DNA from 4 places in the Colwellia sp. Bg11-12 genome. Region 3 is predicted to be linked to each of the others. Evidence: predicted binding sites of a transcription regulator. Region 3 holds the regulator's gene; each other region holds the start of a gene.
What was found. The regulator LexA, encoded in region 3, represses DNA repair genes until DNA is damaged. The targets are predictions, from matches to a motif close to TACTGTATNNNNATACAGTA.
Positions count from the first base shown of each region.

Region 1 (3,210 bases), on a different contig from region 3:
GGGTTTTCAACTAAAGCATGTTGCAATAAGTCGTGTAAGTTGGGTATTGGAAAGCTTTTTGACGCTAACTCAGTGATATGTGCTTGCTGACAAGCTTGTAAATGTTGCTGAAGTTCAGGCAGTTGACTTAAAGCATTACGTAAACGAGCAAAATCTCTTGGACGCGCAGAGCGTAAGGCAATGCGAGAAACAATACGCTCAATATCACCAAAAGATTTAAGTTGGCTAAATAATTCAGACGTTAAATCTTGTGACAATAGTTCGCTAATTGCATTTTGACGTGCGGTTAATATGTTTAAATCACGTAAAGGAAAATGTAACCAACGTTTCAGTAATCTAGAGCCCATTGGTGTCGCTGACTTGTCTAATACCGATGCGAGGGTATTTTCAAAGCCACCTTGTAAGTTTTGAGTGAGTTCTAAGTTACGACGAGTTGCTGCATCTAAAATGACACCAGAAGCAGAAGACTCACAAATAATGGCTCGAATGTGAGGAAGCGCACTGCGTTGACATTCTTTTACATATTGGAATAAGCAACCAGCGGCCATTAAGCCTAATGATTTATCATCAACACCAAAGCCAGAAAGTTCTTTAGTGCCAAATTGTGTATTTAGTAAATTAATGGCCGTGTCTAAATCAAACTCCCATTCAGATCTTCTTCTTAATCCTTGATAGCCTTTTAGTAACTCTGGCGCTGAGAACGATTCACTGTAGAGAAGTTCTGCAGGAGATAAACGCTGTAATTCAGCTTGTAACTGCTCGATGGTGCTTGGCTCGGTGAGTACAAATCGGCCACTGGTCATATCAAGATAAGACAGTCCAAACCGCTGTGATGACTTATTGTTACTTTCACTGACGGCAACAATCAAATTGTCGTGCTTGTCGAGTAATAAAGCCTCGTCGCTAACTGTGCCAGGAGTGATAACTCTAACAACTTTACGTTCAACAGGACCTTTGCTCGTTGCTGGATCGCCAATTTGTTCACAAATCGCAACAGACTCTCCCAGCTGTACTAACTTAGCTAAATAGTTTTCAACAGCATGGTATGGAACGCCTGCCATTGGTATAGCATTGCCTCCTGTTTTACCACGAGCGGTTAATGAAATGTCGAGTAAGTCAGATGCTTTTTTAGCATCATCAAAAAACAACTCGTAAAAGTCACCCATGCGATAAAAAATTAAAATATGAGGAAACTCGGCTTTAATTGTTAAGTACTGGCGCATCATAGGTGTGTGTGAGGAAAGGTCTAAGTTTGCTGTAGTCATTTCTATGCGGTAACTCATAAGATTAATGAAAAAGTAATAAGGTAATTATGCCATAACCCATAAATTTAGACTCTATTTATTTAACTAAAATTTTACCGAACCCTATAAGATTTATCCTGTACATTACCTGTAAAATTACAAATAGTAACTTTTTTACAAGGTAACGTTAAAAGTTACTATTGTTAATTAAATTCACTTATATCAGTAGTATATAAGTCACATCTTTTTATTTTTAATAATAAAATGAAAATAATTGTAAAAAAGCTTGATACTGTACGACCATACAGTATACTTGCTCCATCAAAACGAAATCTTAGCAACATCGGCGGAACAAACATGAAAGATGATAAAGAAAAAGCATTAGCAGCAGCATTAAGCCAAATCGAAAGACAATTTGGTAAAGGCTCAATTATGAAGCTTGGTGATAACAACACAATGGATGTTGAAACCATTTCTACAGGTTCATTAGCGCTTGATGTTGCATTAGGTGCTGGTGGTTTACCACTAGGGCGTGTTGTTGAAATTTATGGTCCTGAATCAAGTGGTAAAACAACATTAACACTTGAAGTTATTGCTGAAGCTCAGCGTAACGGTAAAGTGTGTGCATTCGTTGATGCAGAGCATGCACTTGACCCTATTTATGCTGAAAAGCTAGGTGTTAATATTAATGAGTTACTTGTTTCTCAACCTGATACGGGTGAGCAAGCATTGGAAATTTGTGACATGCTAACGCGCTCAGGTGCTATAGACGTTATTGTTGTCGATTCTGTTGCTGCGCTTACACCAAAAGCAGAAATTGAAGGTGACATGGGTGACTCTCATATGGGACTACAAGCCCGTATGCTTTCACAAGCAATGCGTAAGTTGACAGGTAACTTGAAAAAATCTAACACCATGATCATTTTCATTAACCAAATTCGTATGAAAATTGGTGTGATGTTTGGTAGCCCAGAAACAACAACAGGTGGTAATGCGCTTAAGTTTTATGCTTCTGTTCGTTTAGATATCAGACGTATCGGCGCGGTTAAGGCCGGTGATGAAATTATTGGTAATGAAACACGTGTAAAAGTGGTTAAAAATAAAATAGCACCTCCATTTAAACAAGCTGAATTTCAAATTTTATATGGTGAAGGAATTAACAGCTTAGGTGAATTAATTGACCTAGGTGTTCAGCATAATATGGTTGAAAAAGCCGGTTCTTGGTATAGCTACAATGGCGATCGTATTGGCCAAGGTAAAGCAAACGCTTCTAAATCGTTAGCAGAAAAACCTGAAATGGCAAAAGAGCTTGATAAACGTTTACGTGAATTACTGTTAGTTAAAAGCGTAAGAGCAAGTGAAAAACCAGCTAAAGAAGACGAAGAAGCAGTTATCGAATAAGCTGCTATTAATAGAAAATATTCTAATAAGCCATCGCATTTGCGGTGGCTTTTTTATATCTGAAGAATATAACTTTGATCATTATAATCAATTAATAGTCGCTATTCATTTACAATGAAGCGCTAGCGCTTTATTGCCACAACCGTAATATATTTAATGAGACCTTTTTCGTATTTATCTAATTTAACTTCAGCAATTTCTGACATTAAAGCAGCAATTGTCTTAGGCAGTGTTGTTTTAAAGTCTACTTTATCTAATCGACAAGCATCAATGACGTTTTCGGTCATATCTTTAGCATACAAAATGTCCATGCCTGGAATTAAGTTCTGTTCAAAAGCTAAGAAATCATCATAAAGCTTCTCATCTGGGAAAAATATATCTGTATAGAGGAAGAAGCCTCCGGGTTTAAGTTTATCACTAACTTGGCGATAAAATTGATTGATGTTTGAGTAACAATGCGAAGATTCTACATTAAAGATAATATCAATGGTGTTGTCTTCAATATCTAAGGCACATGCGTCGCCCTCTATATAGTTCAGACCTTCTTTTTTATGAGTGTTAGCAC
Region 1 is NZ_JACGUZ010000075.1:35,846-39,055, reverse strand. It holds gene mutS (DNA mismatch repair protein MutS) at 1-1,265, opposite strand, end outside; gene recA (recombinase RecA) at 1,602-2,645, shown strand; gene H4J39_RS13375 (class I SAM-dependent methyltransferase) at 2,768-3,210, opposite strand, start outside.
Region 1: recA (recombinase RecA) is a predicted target of LexA. The motif match lies at 1,535-1,554, and genes of this name have one in related genera.

Region 2 (3,210 bases), on a different contig from region 3:
TGATTACATTAATTAACATAATAGACATTATTGCAGAAAGGGTATAAATCGCCGCTGCTTTCCAGTTGTAGGTTTTTAGTTTCATATCTTATCTCTTCATCTCTTGATAATAACAACGGATAGTAGGTTGTCATTCTCTGGTGAATTTAAATTAGTGAGTAAAAGATAAGCGATATTCGTGCCAATAATTTATTGTAAGGTTTAGATATCTTTGCGAATTTTCATTTTTTGATATTGAAGTTTTTAAATCGAGCTTGCACCGTCTTTACCTGCGTGCCGATTTATCGCTATGAGGTGAGCTTGGTAGTTAAATCGTAGGCCATTGCAATTGACTTTGGTAAGATTTTAGCCAAGTTTTTGCTAACAAGTAGTTAGGATAGTGTAAGGCAACTAATTGCCAAAAATCAGCTGAATGATTCATGTGCCGAAGGTGGCACAGTTCGTGAACTATTACGTAATCGATGATCCATTTAGGTGTCATTGCTAATAAAGAACTAAAACTCAGTTCTTTTCTACTATTACAACTTCCCCAGCGTGATTTATACAATCTTACATTGAATGACTTAGGTAAAACGCCAATTTTTTCTGCGTAGTGACACAGGTTTTGATCAATATAAAGTTGAGTTTGTTGCTTTAACCAAGCTTGAAGTTGCTGTTTTACATATTTATCTTGCTGTTTAATATCAGCTGCAATTTTTGTTTTTAATTTATCAGAAAGTGTGACAATGATAATATCTTGATCAAAGGTGACGTCAGGAAATAGCCCATAATGAATATCAAGGGTTTTACGTTCACCATTAATCAGTAATTGGCTGTCTTGTTGATAATAATCATTTTTAGCGGCAGGTTGGGCGTTTTGTTCGGCAATTTTTCTTTGCAGCCAAATGCTTTTTGATTTAACAATATGAGCAATATCTTGCTCGGATACATATTTTGGCGCACGGATAATTATTTTCCCGTGCTTAACCTGTAAGCCAACCGTTTTTCTTTTGACACTACGAATAAGCTGATATGACAACATAACTAAATATATTTAAAGTTGGTGTGCATTAATTCAAGTCATTTAACTTGCTTTAGCTTTTCGTGGTGCTTTTACTTTTACAACTGCTTCAGTTTCTAAAGGTAATTCACTACTTTTTACTTTTTCAGCAGGCGCGGCTACGTTCTTCTTTGCTGGGGTCTCTGGCTTAGCTTTTTTGGCCTGGAGTGCAACAAGCACTTCTTCACGATTTTTAGCTAAGTAAATACAAAGTTCTTCACGCACTTTCTCATCAATATTTAATGTGGTTCCTTCAAACATTTCGGCTAAGCTATCAGCCATATCAAGCATTTTGTCATACTCGTCTGCTGCTTTTTTGTCCATGAATGTTTCTACCTCCACACCTTGTCTAATGACGACAAATCGACTTTCAACTGCCATTACTTTTCCTTACCTGATCAATATTACGCTTGATAGTTTTATCATAGATGATAAAACAGCCTATACAATACAATTTAAGCTGTATATGAATACAGTACTATACGAGGTTTTTAATTAAATACAATCGTTTTATAAAACCTCGTTATTCTTAAGCACTATTTTACGGTGTTGACTATAACAACCTCACTCTAAATTTTCGGCCTTTTAACTTGCCGTCACTGAGTTTTTTAAAGGCTTGTTTGGCAAATTTTCGGCTGATAGCCACATAAGCCCAGTTATCTGATAATTGGATCTTACCCACTTCGCTACCTGAAATAGTTTTATCGCCAGTAAGTGCGCCAAGAATATCGCCAGCACGAACTTTTTGCTTTTTACCGCCGTCTATTTGTATCGTCGCCATTTTAGGCGCATACACTGAAGCGTTTAATACGCTAGCATCAGGCAGTAATTCACCTTCAATAGTACGGTCAAGATAATCTTCTAATAAACCTATTTTGTAACTTTCTTTTTCACTAAAAAAAGAACAAGCAATACCGGTGCTTCCTGCTCGTCCTGTTCGTCCAATACGGTGCACATGTATTTCGCTATCGCGAGCGATATGATAATTAAAAACTGCATCTAGGGCATCAATATCTAAACCACGCGCGGCAACATCAGTCGCGACTAGAATTGAGATACTCTTATTAGAAAAGCGCACTAATACTTCGGTACGATCTCTTTGCTCTAAATCGCCATGTAAATCTTGCACATTAAAGCCATAATTGCGTAGCTCATCGACAACTATTTGTACGTCTTTTTTGGTATTACAAAAAACGATACTCGATTCTGGTTGATGCTTTAATAATAATAAGCGAATACCGTCAATGCGTTCACTGTCATTTTCTACTTTATAGAAGTGTTGTGAAATAGTGCTCTCTTCATGGTTGCCCTCAACCGTTACTTTTGTTGGTGATTGCATTATTTTTTTAGCAATATCGGCAATTTCTGGTGGGTAAGTAGCACTAAATAATAAGGTTTGTCGTTGTTGAGGAATTTGGCTAATAATAAAATCAACAGAAGCTTGAAAGCCCATTTCTAGCATACGATCGGCTTCATCGAGTACGAGCATGTTCACATCGTCTAACTTTAACGTACCTTTACCTAAGTGATCTTCTATTCTGCCAGGTGTTCCAACGATAATGTGAGCACCGTGTTCTAGTGAGCCAACTTGTGGACCAAAAGGCATACCGCCACACAGGGTCAGTATTTTGATGTTATGAATAGCACGGGCTAATTTACGAATTTCTTTCGCTACTTGGTCAGCCAATTCACGCGTTGGACAGAGAATAAGTGATTGAATACGAAAACGTTTTACGTCAAGCTTCTCTAAAACACCTAAGCCAAATGCCGCTGTTTTTCCTGAGCCAGTCTTACCTTGGGCAATAACATCGCCACCGGCAATAATGGTGGGTAAGCTCTGTGCTTGAATGTCGGTCATCTGTTGATAACCCATAGATTCTAAATTTTGAATTAACTCAGGTTTGAGTTTTAAGGTGGAAAAACTAAGCTGGCTCAACGGGAATTCCTTGGCATAAAAATAATGCGCTATTTTACCTTGTTTACTTATACCAAGTCTACTTAGTTAGTTCCCTCTCAGATTTTCCCAGCGCTTTGAGAACAAATAGAATTATTTTGTATATAGCTATTCTATATGAAAGTAATTCTCTGTAGTTATCGAATCGCTGGGAAACTCCCGAAGGGCGAGTTTAAAAGGCTTACAGGCTGCGTTATTGATTTTGATAAGGGAATAA
Region 2 is NZ_JACGUZ010000071.1:240,909-244,118, forward strand. It holds gene H4J39_RS10030 (M48 family metallopeptidase) at 308-1,021, opposite strand; gene H4J39_RS10035 (YebG family protein) at 1,064-1,420, opposite strand; gene dbpA (ATP-dependent RNA helicase DbpA) at 1,593-2,975, opposite strand.
Region 2: H4J39_RS10035 (YebG family protein) is a predicted target of LexA. The motif match lies at 1,498-1,517, and genes of this name have one in related genera.

Region 3 (3,210 bases):
TTGCTCATCTAACCAAGTGAAATTAGCGGTTAGCTGGCCTGTCGATAGCAAATGCTTCGCATAAGTTCTTCCACAAATAATATGCAGGGTTTGCTTAGCGGTTGATAACTGAGGTGGAGAGAAAAATAAAGCCGTTTGTGAGTTGTGTTGAAGTAAATAGTTATCACGGTATTTTTGCCAAGATGGTGCAAGTGTTGAATAGTTGAATTTTTCTTTATCGAGTGCATAAAGTAACTTCGCATAAACATTAAATACTTTACGCCAGCCATTGCCGCAAGCTTGATTAACCATCTCTATTTCGCCCAAGGTTAGCGGCGATAGACAAGATAACTGTTGATATTCAAGCATACTTGGCCTGTTGCCAATATACACAGCGATAGTAAAGCTTGAGCAGCCTAAACCAATAACATTCAATGGTACTTAACTCATTTTACGTGGGGGTATGTTGAATTGTAAATTTATAATCGAGACAAGTAAAACGTCCTTAAAACCTTTTTGTTTGAATGTATGTAGTTACTGGCAAAGTTAGATCGATTGAAGATTATCAATGTCTACCAGATAACTAATATAAAATGTTAATATCGTATAGCTTTCTATGGCTATTTAAAGGTCCACGCGAGAAGTTTATCGAAAACAATGACATTCCAAGAGTAATGGCTTCAAATTTTGTTGGAGAAAACCGTTTTATATTTTATATTTGTGGCAGCTAAAAATATATTGCTTAGCTGCTGTTTAACCTGACTACAGTATCAATAATGAATTCTAAAAAAACATAATGGAGCGGAGTTATGAATGAAAAAATTGCAGCACTTAAGTCAGAATTAGCGCTTCTTAAAGAACAGTTTACTAAAAAAATTACTGATGCAGAAATTCGTTTAAAAAATATGATTGAACAAGACAGCCTAGATACTTCGGTTGAACGTGGCTATAAAATTCAAGCCTCTTTTGAAGAGCCCGCAGATTCTTTATCTAACGGAGAATGTGTCATTTTGCTGCATGGGCTTGCACGTTCGGCTAATTCCATGAAATCTATTGAAAAAAGATTGCTGGCAGAAGGCTATTTTGTGATAAATATCAACTACCCTTCTAGAGATTATTCGATAGAAGAGTTGGCTGAAAAAGTGATTTCTAAAGCGCTATTAATTTGTGAAAATCGTCAAGTTAACTTCGTTACCCATTCAATGGGGGGTATATTAGTTCGCCAATACTTAAGTATGCACAAAATACCCAATTTAAATAAAGTCGTTATGCTAGGCCCACCAAACAATGGCAGTGAAGTTGTTGATAAGCTTAGAAATGCACCTGGTTTTAGTTTTATAAATGGTGATGCGGGTATGCAATTAGGTACTGGCGAATTAAGTATCCCTAGCAATCTTGGAGATGCTAATTTTGATTTGGGTGTTATTGCCGGTAATCAGAGCATTAACTGGATATTATCCACACTTATTCCGGATAAGGATGACGGTAAAGTTTCTGTTGCTAGTACCAAGATTCGTGGCATGAATGATCATATTGAAATGGAAACTACACATCCTTTTATGATGAAAAATGAAAAAGTGATTGAGCAAGTTATTCATTATTTAAAATCAGGCAATTTTCAAAAATAATTACCCCAGAAAGCTTGCCTTTAATAACGACCTGTATATACTCACAGTAACAACTGTGTAAATTTACAGGCTTATCTTATGCTAAATGAAATCAGCGAATTACGCCCATTAACGAATCGACAGCAACAAGTTTTTGATTTGATCAAAGAAAAAATAAGCGAAACGGGTATGCCGCCAACGCGTGCTGAAATAGCCAAATTTTTTGGCTTTAAATCAGCTAACGCAGCGGAAGAGCACTTAAAAGCTTTAGCGAAAAAAGGCTATATAGAAATGTTGCCAGGTACGTCTCGTGGAATTCGTTTAACAGAAAAATTAATGGAAGAAGCGGGTTTACCCTTAATTGGTCGAGTCGCTGCAGGCGAACCTATTTTGGCTGAAGAGCACGTGGAAGATCATTATAAAGTTGATGGTAATTTATTTCATCCATCAGCTGATTATTTGCTTAGAGTAAATGGCGAAAGTATGAAAAATATTGGCATACTTGACGGTGATTTATTAGCGGTACATCAAACAACAGATGTACAGAACGGCCAAGTAATCGTTGCCCGAGTAGAGGAAAATGTAACGGTTAAACGTTATAAACGAGAAGGCAATATCGTTTATTTACATGCTGAAAATGAAGACTTCTCTCCCATAAAAGTTGATTTAGCCGTACAAGAATTTAATATTGAAGGTCTTGCTGTGGGGGTTATTCGTTCAGGAGACTGGATGTAACTTTGTTCACATACCCGCACTATATTTAAGCGATATTTAACGATTAAAAGTTAAGTATCTCTTAAACCTTTTAGTTTAATATTTTTTGCATATTTCAATGAAAATTTATGCATCAACACTTGCCTAATGTAATCCAATCTTTATGTTCCCATATATTGGTAAAGTTTAGCTTTCTCTTCTTTCGTACGCTTTTTATACAAACCTATCTCTTTTCTAATAATAATTCATATTTTAAGCTCGATTTAAACCACCTTATCTTTTTTTGTTTAAAAAATACTCACCTCCTCTCTTTACAACGAGTACCTTCGTATTTAATTGTTTATTTTTAATACTGTAGCTACAGCCCTTTGTTAATAGACTTTAGCCTATATTAGAGTTGATACTCTATTGTTTTTATTGGCTTTTATTTTAAATTAGCTCGATTTTTAATTTGACCCAGATCAACTTTTAAGTAATTCTAGATTGGAAAGTGTACAAATATAAATATAAGGCGATGTTGTAAACGCATATTGGTTGACAACAAAATTGCCAAGAAAATAATAAAAATCCGTATCTAAGGATGTATGTTGTCCTAGGTATCAAGTTTTAAACTTTTATAGGGTGAAGGAGATGTCGTGTGAAAAGACGTAACCTAGGTTGGCTGTCGTTGGGGAGTGTTCTTTCCAGTTCAGCTTGGGCAGATATGCAATTAAATCTGACCAAGGGTGTAACAGAAGTAAGTCGAGATGTTTACGATTTGCATATGTTAGCAATGTATATATGTGTAGCAATCGGTGTGGTTGTTTTTGGTGCTATGTTTTGGTCAATGGTGTTTCATCGAAAATCCAAAGGAGCTAAGTCGGCTGATTTTCATGAAAGCACAAAAGTAGAAATTCTCTGGACAGCAATT
Region 3 is NZ_JACGUZ010000059.1:253,104-256,313, forward strand. It holds gene H4J39_RS07040 (DUF6942 family protein) at 1-414, opposite strand, end outside; gene H4J39_RS07045 (alpha/beta fold hydrolase) at 789-1,607, shown strand; gene lexA (transcriptional repressor LexA) at 1,686-2,321, shown strand; gene coxB (cytochrome c oxidase subunit II) at 2,938-3,210, shown strand, end outside.

Region 4 (3,210 bases), on a different contig from region 3:
ACTAATACCGAAGCAAAGCCTAAGCCGTGCAGTAAACCAAAAGCAAAAATAATCGGTAAGCGCCATTTTGTCAGTTTATGATAAAAAATATTTTCGATAGCCACATAAGCAATTGATAAAGCAATGAGCGGCTCTACAATACTACTTGGTAAGTTAATGATGCCGAAAATACCTAGCGCCAGTGTAATGGTATGAGCAAGGGTGAAGGCACTTACTTGCCACAATAAAGTTGATGTTTTTGTTGCTAATAAAAACAACGCTAACACAAAGAGAATATGATCAAGCCCTTGCGGTAAAATGTGGACAAAGCCCTGATAGATATACTCAACAATGTTCAGTAACTTCATTTCAGCTGTTGAAAGCTCACGTACAGCCGTCTTGTTTTCATCAATAGAAAAATAATGGCTGTTGCTACCTGATAACACTAAAGACTTTTTGGGACTGGTCACCGTTAACAACATATCGCTTAATAGTGGCGGGAAAGAGAGTGCGATCTTATTGTTTACCGCAATAGGTAAGTCACCTTGTGAAAGTAACTTAACAGGATTATTGGACGTATTAGGATGAAGTCTATCCCTTAATTCAGCAACAGTTAATCCTGAAAATGGAGCAATAATCGATTTATTTTCATCAATAATAAAAGCGCTTTGTTTGTTTATTATTGATGTTATTTTTGATAATAACTGCTTCGTTTCAATTAAAGATAAACCCTTTAAATAATGCACTAATTCAGCATCATCAGCCGAGGAGTTTTGATGGCTCTTAATCACATGTAAAAGATCAATACTCATTATTAGTTGGTACTTATTATCTGCCAGTAATTGTAATTCTGCTTGATTGGCTTCATTGCTATGAGCATTAACTATCCAAGGTGATAAAAGTAGCAGGGTAAAAATAGTTTTTAAAAGACGCGTTATCATAAAGGTAATGCCGGCTATTTGTGGAAAAAAATAATGCGACAAATTAACGTATTTAACGAGAAATTAAAAGGTGTCGACCTATTATTTCTATATTGAATTATTAAACCAAAAGGTTATACTGTTTTTATGTACAGCTTCGCTATGGGTTATTGATAAAAATGTCTTACGGTTTTAAGCGGTGCATCACTATTGATGTAAATACTTAAAATGCAGCACATTTTCATAAACACTATTTAGCATAATTAAAATATGACTCAAAACCGAAAAATAATACATATAGATATGGACTGCTTCTATGCTGCTGTTGAGATGCGCGACGATGAAACGTTGCGTAATGTACCGCTTGCCGTCGGTGGAAATGGGCCAAGAAGCGTATTGTGCACCTGTAATTATCAAGCCAGAAAATTTGGCGTACGTTCTGCAATGCCTGCAATAAAAGCAATGAAACTGTGTCCAGATTTAGTGATTGTTTCAGGAAGAATGTCTGTTTATCAAGAAGTTTCTGCGCAAATAAGAGCTATATTTCAACGTTATACTCAGTTGATTGAGCCTCTATCGCTCGACGAAGCTTTTCTTGATGTTACTCATAATAAAGCGTTTAACGGCAGTGCTACACTTATTGCTGAACAAATACGACGTGATATTTTTAATGAATTGCAGCTAACTGCGTCAGCAGGCGTTGCGCCAAATAAGTTTATTGCTAAAATTGCCAGTGATGAAAATAAACCTAATGGGCAATGTGTAGTTACACCAAGTGACATCAGTCGTTTTGTCGAAAACTTACCTTTAAAGAAAATTCCGGGTATAGGTCCTAAAACCGCGCAAAAACTTTTAGGTTATGGTTTTGCTTCATGTGCGGATATTCGTGCAAGCTCTGTGGCGGTATTAATACCGATTGTGGGTAAGTTTGCTCCCGCTCTATATCAGCGAAGCTTTGGTATTGATCACCGTAGATTAGAAACAGACCGAGTGCGTAAATCGTTAGCGATTGAAACCACTTTTGCCCACGACTTATCGTGTGAAAAAGAGTGTGAAAGTGCCGTTGAACTTCTATACCAGAAGCTTTTATTACGGTTAGAAAAGCATCAGCACATGATGATAAGCAAACAAGGCATAAAGCTTAAGTTTAATGATTTTACGCAAACGACGGTAGAGCAGCAGAGCCAGGGGTGTGATGAAAGCACATTTAAGCAACTACTCGTTAAAGCGCTTTTACGCAGCCAATCTAGGGGAATTCGTTTAATTGGCTTAACGTTAGGTTTTGCTCATCATGATGCGAAAGAGGTAAAACAACTGTCTCTAAGTTGGTAACGAGCAGAGACAGTGAGTGATTTTTGTGTAAGTAAGTGCTTACTTGTAAAGCGACGCCACTTTTTATTTTCTGCTTATTTTGTTTTGATTATTTCTTTAATCGCTAATTCTAAACGTGGATCAGTACTATTTGAACTGGTTGATTTGAAAACAATTTGACCACTTCTATTAATAAAAAATGTTGTTGGTGTGCCTTTTACGTTATACAGCTCAGCAACGTTGTCCCCTTCAACAGCGGTAATAAATTGATAACCTCGTTGAGTTATTGAATCTTGTGGTTTAGCCCCTTCGTCTTCATTAAAGCTAATGGCGACAATCTCAATTCCCGTGTTTTCATATTTTTCTTTTAGTGCCACTAAAGTTGGCTGTAATTTTTTACAATAGGGACACCATGTCGCCCAAAAGTGTAAAATGACTGGTTTATCCTGATAGTCAGCTAAAGAAATACTTTTCCCCACTTGAGTTGCTAGAGTAAAATTGGGGGCTTTGGCACTGATGTCGTCATTTGCTTGAGCATTAAAAGTAAACAAGCTGCTCAGTATAATAAAAATCGATAAAGCTGTTTTCATGAATAAACCTTTCGTATTAAATGATGAGTTATCTTAGTGAGTTCTTATTAGACCGCTATAAGTTGAAATACTTTTCAATTTTTATCAAAAAAAAGCCTATCGCAAAAGATAGGCTTAACAGGGTGTTAGTTTAGGGCGTCAATTAACTTAAGTGTGCTATAAACCTAGCACTCGCTTACCTTGCTTAAACGTAATATCAACTGGAATATTAGCGGCTTCAATACGGGCTAAGTCTTCAGTTAAATTAGCTTTTATAACACCACTTTTTGCAACAAGTGCTGCAACACCGTCATAATCGCCATTACCTTGTAAGGTTAAAATTAATTCAGATAACGAATCAATGGCTGCTGTCATTTTATCTATATTGACAGAATATAAACCTTCTGCGTTACGGGTAAATGCCTCTTGTT
Region 4 is NZ_JACGUZ010000075.1:26,906-30,115, reverse strand. It holds gene H4J39_RS13360 (HupE/UreJ family protein) at 1-920, opposite strand, end outside; gene dinB (DNA polymerase IV) at 1,170-2,231, shown strand; gene H4J39_RS13350 (peroxiredoxin) at 2,306-2,800, opposite strand; gene H4J39_RS13345 (dipeptidyl-peptidase 3 family protein) at 2,957-3,210, opposite strand, start outside.
Region 4: dinB (DNA polymerase IV) is a predicted target of LexA. The motif match lies at 1,037-1,056, and genes of this name have one in related genera.